3 regions of the Priestia sp. Y58 genome follow, and region 2 is predicted to be linked to each of the others. Evidence: riboswitches for the same ligand, from Rfam matches in the RefSeq annotation. Region 2 holds a riboswitch; each other region holds the start of a gene.
The links. Region 2 has a riboswitch for S-adenosylmethionine ahead of MMB68_RS18050 (phosphoadenylyl-sulfate reductase). Riboswitches for the same ligand answer to the same signal wherever they lie in the genome.

Region 1: another riboswitch for S-adenosylmethionine. It lies ahead of MMB68_RS14260 (hypothetical protein); the one in region 2 lies ahead of MMB68_RS18050 (phosphoadenylyl-sulfate reductase).
Region 3: another riboswitch for S-adenosylmethionine. It lies ahead of mtnW (2,3-diketo-5-methylthiopentyl-1-phosphate enolase); the one in region 2 lies ahead of MMB68_RS18050 (phosphoadenylyl-sulfate reductase).

Annotation. Positions count from the first base shown of each region.
Region 1 covers NZ_JAKWFL010000004.1:191,458-194,737, forward strand. Annotated here, with positions in the region: gene MMB68_RS14250 (GNAT family N-acetyltransferase) at 1-290, shown strand, start outside; gene MMB68_RS14255 (amidohydrolase) at 338-1,492, shown strand; SAM riboswitch class I at 1,556-1,657, shown strand; gene MMB68_RS14260 (hypothetical protein) at 1,726-1,968, shown strand; gene MMB68_RS14265 (M20/M25/M40 family metallo-hydrolase) at 2,438-3,280, shown strand, end outside.
Region 2 covers NZ_JAKWFL010000006.1:7,947-11,226, forward strand. Annotated here, with positions in the region: gene MMB68_RS18045 (inorganic phosphate transporter) at 1-590, opposite strand, end outside; gene MMB68_RS18050 (phosphoadenylyl-sulfate reductase) at 610-1,323, opposite strand; SAM riboswitch class I at 1,578-1,680, opposite strand; gene cdaS (sporulation-specific diadenylate cyclase CdaS) at 1,994-2,620, shown strand; gene MMB68_RS18060 (VOC family protein) at 2,718-3,101, shown strand; gene MMB68_RS18065 (potassium channel family protein) at 3,169-3,280, shown strand, end outside.
Region 3 covers NZ_JAKWFL010000004.1:242,452-245,731, reverse strand. Annotated here, with positions in the region: gene MMB68_RS14520 (2-hydroxy-3-keto-5-methylthiopentenyl-1-phosphate phosphatase) at 1-26, opposite strand, end outside; gene mtnW (2,3-diketo-5-methylthiopentyl-1-phosphate enolase) at 23-1,267, opposite strand; SAM riboswitch class I at 1,348-1,454, opposite strand; gene MMB68_RS14510 (pyridoxal phosphate-dependent aminotransferase) at 1,585-2,757, opposite strand; gene MMB68_RS14505 (carbon-nitrogen family hydrolase) at 2,869-3,280, shown strand, end outside.

The DNA of each region.
Region 1 (3,280 bases), on a different contig from region 2:
GAGAACATCCAGGTCCGTTTGCTGTTCCGCACCTTTGGTGGTTTGCAGTGGACCCGTCGTTTGCCAGTAAAGGCGTTGGATCTAAGCTGCTGCATCTAGTAGAGGAAGAGATAATAAAAAATATGTTTAAATCACCAGGTGTGTCTTTAGGAACAGCAAAAGAACATCCTTGGTTAGTTGAGATGTATGAACGAAAAGGATATGTTCAAGCTAAAGAAAAGCACCTTGCAGAAGGTTATACGACTGTATTTCTTTATAAAAAATTCAACGAGGTACATTCTTTGTCGTAAAAGATAGAGAAGTGATCCAAATTAAGACATGTGAAAGAGTGATAAAGATGACAGATCAATTACTACTAAATAAGCTAATAGACATACGCCGTGAGCTGCACCGGTTTCCAGAACTTTCAATGAAAGAATATGAAACAACTAAACGTATTAAAAAGTGGTTAAAACACTATGATATTTCTATAGCGGATGAATTCCAATTAGACGTAGGAGCAGTAGCAGAAATTGTGGGAGGAAAGCCGGGACCTACTATCGCTATTCGAGCTGATATTGATGCGCTGCCAATTGAAGAAAAAACCAATCTGCCCTTTGCTTCTGAAGTGAACGGTGTTATGCACGCATGCGGCCATGACTTTCACACGGCTTCTATAATCGGAGCAGCCATTCTTCTCAAAGAGCGTCAGAAGGAGCTTTGCGGCACGGTTCGATTTATCTTTCAACCAGCTGAAGAAACGGCTTCTGGAGCAAAAATGCTAGTTGAAAAAGGTGTGCTCGAAGGAGTGGAAGCGATATTTGGGATGCATAACAAACCGGATCTTCCTGTAGGAACCATTGGTATCAAACCGGGACCTTTAATGGCAAGTGTTGATCGTTTTGAAATTGACGTCAAAGGAGTAGGAGGTCACGCGGGTATTCCTGAAAAAACAATAGATCCGATTGCTGCTGCTGGTCAAATTGTTACTAGTTTACAAACCATTGTCAGCCGTAATCTCAGCCCCTTTCAAAATGTTGTTGTCAGCATAACTCAAATCCATGGAGGGAGCTCGTGGAACATCATTCCTGACAAAGTAACGCTTGAAGGAACGGTGCGTACCTTTCAAGAAGAAGCGAGAGAAAAAATACCGGCTCTTATGAAACGAACTGCTGAAGGGATCGGCGCAGCTTTCGGGGCTTCAGTAGACGTTAAATGGTATCCATATCTTCCTGTAGTAAACAATGATGATACGCTGGAAAAACTGGCTATTAAAGCGGCGGAGGATCTTAGTTATCAAGTCGTAGAAGCTGAACAATCGCCTGGAGGAGAAGATTTTGCCGTATATCAGCAGCATGTACCAGGATTTTTTGTATGGATGGGTACAGCTGGAGAATATGAATGGCACCATCCTTCTTTTTCATTAAATGAAGAGGCATTGCTTGTAGCAGCTGCGTATTTTGCTAATCTAAGCTTTCATTTTTTGAATTCATTCCATTACCTAAAAAATTAAAATATTTTTATTTTTCTATTTACGCGGATGAAATTGTTTGATAAAATAAATTTTAAATTAAAAAAGTTATCACGAGTGGACGAGAGATCTGGCTCTTTGACTCCACAGCAACCTACGAATGTAAGGTGCTCCTACCAGCAAAGCATGTGCTTTGGGTGATAAAACGGGTGAAAAACTCATTTTGCATCAAAGCAAAATGAGTTTTTTTTATTTTTCTAAAAGGAGAGGGTTTTATGAGTCATACAGCAGTTGCAGCACATACAGGAGAGAAAGCATTAAAGGAAGCGGTGAAATTATTAGGAAAGCATTATCAAGTAGCTTATCGTGAGTTAGAAACATTTTATGAAATTGTGGTCGAAAACCATGTTCGTACATATGCTGTAGGCATAGATATTAAAGATGTACAAAAAGCAAATGAACTAGAAATTTATTCATCATGCTGTTCCAAACTTGAGCGAGTAGGCTGTCTTTTATAGAAGAAGTCTGCTCGCGCCTCTATTTTTTAAGTATTTTTAAATAGAAAGCATGGTTTTTGACAAGCAAAGAATCTGGTGGGTATAATCAATATTCACTAGGTTTTAAGATTAATCATAAATTGTCGAAATTTTTACACAAATTAAAGGTTACATTCGAAATGAATTGTGGTATGTTATAAAACAAGAATATTTTATGAAAGGAGCATTGAAATGGAAATGTCTCTTGAACACGGAAACGATGCAGGAAGCGAACAGCTTATTGATCGTATCCTAGACTTTTTAGAAGATGACGAAAAGTAAAAAAAGAGTGTGCGGTGCTATCCCTAGCCGCGCACTCTTTTTTTATCATGTGCGTAAAGGCAGCGCCATACTATGATACATAGGGATAGAATGAAAGGGTCTCTGTCAAAGGGATTGACGAATGGTTTTGTTTGATAGAAAATTTAGAAAAAGGAAAGAGATGAAGGGTATGTCGAACAAAACATCTTTGTATCAAACAAAAGAACAGTTAAAAAAGCTTGTAAGCGAATTGGTTTCTATACCTAGCGTGACAGGAACGATGGCAGAAGTGGAAATGGCTGAATCGATAGCGTCGTATTTATTGAAGCTGCCTTACTTTCAAAAAAACGAGCAGGTCGAGCTTCATTCAACAGGAGACGGGCGATCAATTGTCACAGCTTTTGTTCAAGGGAAAAATACGAATAAAACAGTTGTATTAGTAAGTCATTACGATGTAGTGGATGTACAAGATTATGGACAGTGGAAAAAGGATGCTTTTCACGCTGATACATTAACGAGTACTTTTTATAACCATATGGAACAAGTTCCGGCACACGTACAAAAAGATATGATAAAAGGAGACTGGCTTTTTGGCCGAGGAACGATGGACATGAAAGCAGGCATTGCCTTGCATATCAGTATGGTTGAACGAGCGTGCAACGGAGAGTTTGACGGAAACATCCTGCTGCTGTCGGTGCCGGATGAAGAAGTAAATTCGCTTGGGATGAGAAAAGCAGTGCCTGTTCTTTTAGAGATTGCCCGCAAACATAAGCTGGATTTTTCTCTCATGCTGAATGCAGAACCAGTGTTCAGCCGCTATCCTGGAGATCAAACGAACTACGTGTACTCAGGATCGATTGGGAAAATCATGCCAAGCTTTTTGTGTTATGGAAAAGAAACTCATGTAGGGGAACCGCTAGCTGGTTTAAATGCTAATTTACTAGCTTCTTATTTAACAAAAGAAATAGAATTAAACGTTGATTTTTGCGAAAAAGTAAGAGATGAAACAAGTCCACCTCCTACGGTGCTGATA
Region 2 (3,280 bases):
CCTACTAGAGGACCGACAGCATTTGCCACGTTATTCATTCCAGCTGAGAAGGCTTCAAAGAATCCCGTGGCTATAACTAAAATCGTTAAAACTCTTTTCCATTTTCCCTCTACTTCTTTTTTATGCGCTCTGCGTTTTATCACTTTTCCAATCAAAAAAGCAATAACAAATGAAACCAGCGGAACAATAATCCAAAAAGACATGATAACTAAAAGTTTTTCCACATACAGAGATTGATAAGCTACTCCTACTCCAACAACTGAACCAACCGTTACTTCACTTGTTGATAGAGGGATACCAATTAAATTCGCGAAAAAGAGTGACAGCGTTGCAGCAGCCAGAATGATAATAACTAATTCTACTGACAGCAATTTTTCAGGTATGATACCTGAACTGATGGTTTTTACCACCTCGCCGCCCCCGATAATGGCTCCGAGCACAATACCTACAGCACAGATGAACAGGGCTACTCTTCGCTTTTTAATCGCACCGGAGCCGTATGAAACGCCCATAGCTGCTGCTGCACCGCTTGCCCCAATATTCATTGCAAAAAAAAGCGCAATGATAAAGGCAACATATAAAAGCATCATTTATTCAGCTCTTTCGTATTTAAGATTCGTGTAATCCGCATTCAACTTTTTGTGTACCTGCCCATCTTCCTGAACGTAAATCGTCTACATTGTAGGCAGGTGCGGTACAGGGCTCACAGCCGATGCTTGGGTAGCCTTGATCATGAAGTTTGTTATATGGTAAATCATGCTTATACACATAGCGCCAAACTTCTTTCCAAGACCAATGAATTAACGGGCAGACTTTCACTTTCTTGAATTTCTCATCTTTATTAAAATAATTCGTGTTGGCACGAGATTCAGACTGCTCGCGTCTCAAACCAGAAATCCACGCATCATAAGGAGCAAGAGATTCCCTTAACGGGATGATTTTTCGAATTTGACAGCATAAGTTAGGCTGACTCTTCCAAAGCTCATCTCCATGTTTCTCAGCTTGTTCTGCAAGCGTTAAATCCGGTTTTTTCATATGAATACGCAAATCAGGAAAGCGTTCTTTAATTGCATCAATTACTTCATATGTTTCTTTAAAATGAACGCCCGTATCTAAAAAGACAATTTCAGCATCTTTTTTCACTTTTGAAATTAAATCAATTAACACGATCCCTTCAATACCAAAGCTTGATGCATAAATAATTGAATCTCCGTAGGTATCATACGCCCACTGCAATGCTGAAAGGGCTCCTTTTGTTTCGTCTTCACTGTCGAACTCTGGAAATGTATCACTCCAGTTTTCGTACGTATATAAGTCTGCCATTTTCTTCACTCCAATTCTTAGTTATCCGCGTTATCCAATAAAAAAAGACGGTTTTACCCACTAGAATTGGATAAAACCGCCTCTAGTGTGTCTAGTCAGCGAAACTATTTAATTCTTACTTTGCTTCCACGTGCTCAAAGATTTGTTTTAAGTCGGGGGTTACAGTCATTAATGTCCTTCCTTAAATTATCGCTTGCGCTATATCAAAATAAAAAGTCTTCCATATTGAAAGACTGGGTAGGCAATAAATTTTCACCTTATCTTTCAAAATGATACACACTTTGCTGGAGTTAGCACCTTGCTAAGCAGGTTGCCGGGGTTCAGCGGGCCAGATCCCTCCACCACTCTTGATAAGCATTTTTTAAAAATTTTAGCATATTTAGAATATTTGTCAACATTAAAAATCATATATCCGATAAGAAAACTATACTTTAAATTCACAGAAATATCTATACTTTTATTTAAAACAACATATGTAAATTTAAACCAAATGTGAACATACCAGTTTATAAAACGCTTTCTTTTTTCTCCAACTTTTTATATTCTCTTGCTAAATAAAACACAAAACCTCCCTATAAAATTAATAAGGGATTTATAAGCTTTACGGATAATTCACCCACATTAGCACACATTACAGATAACACTGACTGACAGATAGGAGCTATATAAGATGGAGAGACAACCTTTTCAATTAGACGATACAATTAAAAATAATGTGCGAACATATTTACAGCAAATTTCAACTGAAGCCTCTAATTTAATTAAACATTTAGACACGAGTGATCATTGTATCCTATGTGATTTTGAGGAGATGAGAAGGTTATTTCAAGATGTTCAAGCTACGGCCGCCTCTTATTACTTGCGTCATTACTTATCGCCTTATACATTTGAATATGCTGCTCTGTCCTTAGCTATTCATAACCTTTCTGAGAAACGTCACGGCGCTTTAATTGTCATTGAACGGGAACAAAATGTAGACCCTCTTATTCAAAAAGGAATGCCTATTCAAGCTCCTGTCAGCGCTACGCTAGTTGAAACACTGTTCTATCCAGGGACACCCTTACATGACGGAGCCGTCCTAATTAGAAATAATCAGCTTATCTCAGCTGCTAATGTTTTACCTCTCTCGTCTATTATTTCAACGACCAAAAAATTGGGAACACGTCACCGTGCAGCCATTGGAATGTCGGAAAAATCGGATGCATTAATTTTAGTTGTATCTGAAGAAACAGGCAAAATTTCGTTTGCTCTTGATGGAAGCCTCTACCCTATTCACTCCAGCAAAAATATGATTTAAGAGCCCTTTCCTGATAAGCAGCCCTATCTTGACTTCTATATCCTTTCTCTTTAATATATTTCATAGTTTTTACATACTATAGATACGGGTGATGCATATGACAATTTTAAAATTTGAACATGTAGGCGTTCAAGTAAAGGATATAGAAGAATCTATTGAGTTCTATACGCAAAAAGTGGGATTAGAGCTCATCGAAACACTACCACATACCGATCCATCTTTGAAGCTAGCTTTTCTAGGTTTAGAAGGCAATGTAATCGTAGAGTTAATTCAAGGGTATAACTCAAGCTTACCTAACGAAGGTAAAGTACATCATTTCGCGCTAGCAGTAGATGGAATTGAAGAGGAGTTTGAGCGTTTAAAATCAGCAGGCGTTTCATTTGTGGAAGAAAACATTGTAACTTTGCCAAATGGAGCAAGATACTTATTTTTCTACGGTCCAGACAAAGAATGGATTGAATATTACGAAGTAAAAAGATAAAGATATCTTATACCTTCAGTGAAAAATGGTCATACTGTGGCTATGACTAATCACTGGAGGTTTTTTTATGATGGAATGGCTATTATTTCGACTTTTTCGTCGTTCTATTTTAGTGCGGCTTCTTTTTATTATCGGCTGCCTTGTTTTACTTTTCGGCATGCTTATACATTTCCTAGAGC
Region 3 (3,280 bases), on a different contig from region 2:
TCACAAAAGATTTTTAACGATGTCATGCTTTCACCTCTACTGTTCCCCATAGTTGCAAAGCTTTTTGCAACTCTTTTGATTCTTCCGCTTTTTCGGCTAGTGTTTGATGAGAGAGTACTGCATCTATCGCCGCACGGAATGCCTTTCCTCCTCCGATAGCGCCGTCTGGATGACCGTGAACTCCGCCTCCTGCATTGATAATGCTGTCGATTCCAAAGTCCTTCACAAGCTGCGGTACCATTCCAGGATGAATTCCTGCTGAAGGAACCGGGAAAGTCTGCTTATATTTGTACACAGGACGCGTTAATTCGTAGGCAATGCCTGTCGTGTCTTCAAGAGAAAGCGCTACGCTTCCGTATGGTGATGGAAATAGCGAAAAATCTGCTCCGGCTAAGCGTAATAGCTTTCCAAGCAGTAATGAATTTGAAAAACCGTAAAACTCTGATGGCGTAAGCGCTCCGCTAACAGCTGGGTGAGCCATAATCGGCAAGTTAATTTCATCATCTTCTCGAAGTGCCTGCAGTACGTCTAATCCGTAAGCAAATACGTTGAATAAAAGAGCATCGGCTCCTAGCTCAGCTGCTTTTCTCGCTTTTTCTTTTAATTCAAACGTTCGTCCCGTTAAATTAACAGCATACAGCGTGCGGTGTCCCGTTTTTTCGTATACTTCATTCAGTACTTTTTTTCCCTCTGTAACGCGAGCTTCAAAAGGTGTTCGTTCACTATCAAACAAAATCTCGTCGTCTTTAACCAAATCCACTCCGCCAAGCGCTTGCTCACGCAGCTGAGTTGTTAAGTACGTCATGTCTCTTCCAATCACGCCTTTAAAAATACTCATCACAAGCGGACGGTCATAAACGCCTAGTTTCTCTCGTATACCTTCTATTCCAAAGCGCGGTCCTGGGAATTCAGCTAATAATTCATCAGGAAAATCCAAGTCTAATAATTTCACTTTTCCATCAAGTGATAGTTTTCCGAAAACAGTAACTAAAATAGCCGGTAAATCTCTTGAAAAGTTGGCAGTTGGATAAGCAATTTTGACAATAGCCTGCTTAACCTCTCTGCCTAAATATCCGTTAACACGTTCGCAATCTTGAAGCTCCGTTACGGACACGACGCGCCCTTTATGCTTTTGAAGCTGCTGCTGATCTAAAAGCGGCAGATCTGTCCATGAGCCGACGGTTAGTCCTAAAGCGATTCCTTCCGCTTTTTTATGAAAATTTCCTTTATTGTCATGTAGTAAGTAGCTTGCAACGATTTCACTCATTATGCTAAAAACTCCCTTGCTGTTTAATATCGTTAATAAAAAAAACCTCTTCTGTGATTAAGAAGAGGCTTTCGTTGCTCTTCTTATCTCTCAGCTGCTGCTGCAAGAATTAGCACCGTGCTTAACATGCGTTAAGTCGGTTGCCGGGCTTCATCGGGCTAGTCCCTCCACCTACTCTTAATAAGAAAGTTGCTATTTATTTAAATTGAATTCGTAGATTATATACTAAATAAAAAATACCGCTAGGATTTATCGGTTATTAATCTCGTTAACTTCTTACATATTAAGCCAACTCAAAAAGGATTGTCAATGCGTTTTTAAAATAAATTTAATTTTTTTATTCGAGATACAGCTTCTCTCATGCGCTCTTCATCCGTCAGCAGTCCTACGCGCACATAGCCTTCACCATATGTTCCGAAGCCTACTCCAGGTGCCACTACAACGTGGGCTTTTTCAAGAAGTAAATCTGAAAATTGTTCAGAAGTATATCCTCCAGGAACTTTTAGCCATGCAAAAAAGGAGCCCGCTGGAGATGTAACGTCCCAACCAATTTCTCGAAGCCCTTGAATAAATGTATTGCGTCTAGATTCATAGCGCTTAACTAAATCATTCACACATTGTTGAGATTCTAACAGAGCTGCGGCTGCTGCCTCTTGAACCGCTCCAAAGAGACTGACATACATATGATCTTGAAGAAGATTAATAGCTTCTACTACACTTTCATTTCCTACAGCAAATCCAACTCGCCATCCCGCCATGTTATACGTTTTAGAAAGAGTATAAATTTCAATTCCCGTCTCTTTTGCACCAGGAGTCTGTAAAAAGCTGATTGGCTTTTTACCATCAAATCCAATTGCTCCGTAGGCAAAGTCGTGTACCACACAAATATCGTGCTTGGCAGCAAACGCCACGGTGTCTTCAAAAAATTCTGCCGTTGCCACTGCACCAGTAGGATTATTGGGATAGTTTAAAAACATGAGCTTTGCCTGTTCTTTAGCACGTTCACTTATCTCTTCGTATACGGGTAGAAAATGATTTTTAGCCGTGAGCGGCATCACTTCCATCTTGGCTTTTGCAAGCTCTACTCCAGACCAGTAATCAGGATATCCAGGATCCGGAACCAGCACCGTATCTCCAGGGTTTAATAAGCACTGCGGGATTTCAACAAGTCCACCCTTCCCGCCAAACAAAATAGCTACTTCTTTTTCGGGATCCACATCAACCCCGTATTCTCGCTTATAAAAAGTCGCAACGGCCTCTTTCAAAAACTGATGCCCCCGAAATGGAGAATATTTATGATGTATAGGATTAGCGCTTGCTTTTTGCAGTGTTTCTACAATATGTGAAGGAGTAGGCTGATCAGGATTTCCCTGCCCTAAGTTAATAACGTCGTGCCCTTGGGCCATTACTTTTCCTACCTTGCCTACAAGTGATGCAAAAAATTGTTTTGGTAAACTTTTTAATAGTTCCGATTGCTCAAATTGTTTCATCATCGCACACCTTCTCAAAAAATTCTTGAAATTCTAGTCACAAATAATATATTGTAATACTCAACTTGTAAAGTCATTTTTTTCAACTACTAAAAAAGGACGGATGATAAAGTGAGTGTAAAAATTACGTGTTTGCAGCTTGATATTGCGTTTGGAAACCCAACTAAAAACCGAAAATATATTCAACAAAAAATGACAGAAGCTCTGAAAGAAAACCCTGATATCCTGGTGCTTCCTGAGCTATGGGATACAGCTTATGATTTGACGCGGCTAGACGAAATTGCAGATGATGAAGGACAGCAGGCCAAGCAATTAATCTCTCAGTTTGCTAAAACGAACGAAGTAAATATTGTGGCAGGCTCGATCGCGAAAAAAACAGAGCAAGGCGTCACGAATACGATGTATATTTTTGACCGAAAAGGTCGTGAAGTATCACAATACAGTAAACTGCACTTGTTTAAATTAATGGATGAGCACCTCTATCTAGAAGCAGGAACGGCAAAAAATCTTTTTACACTTGAAC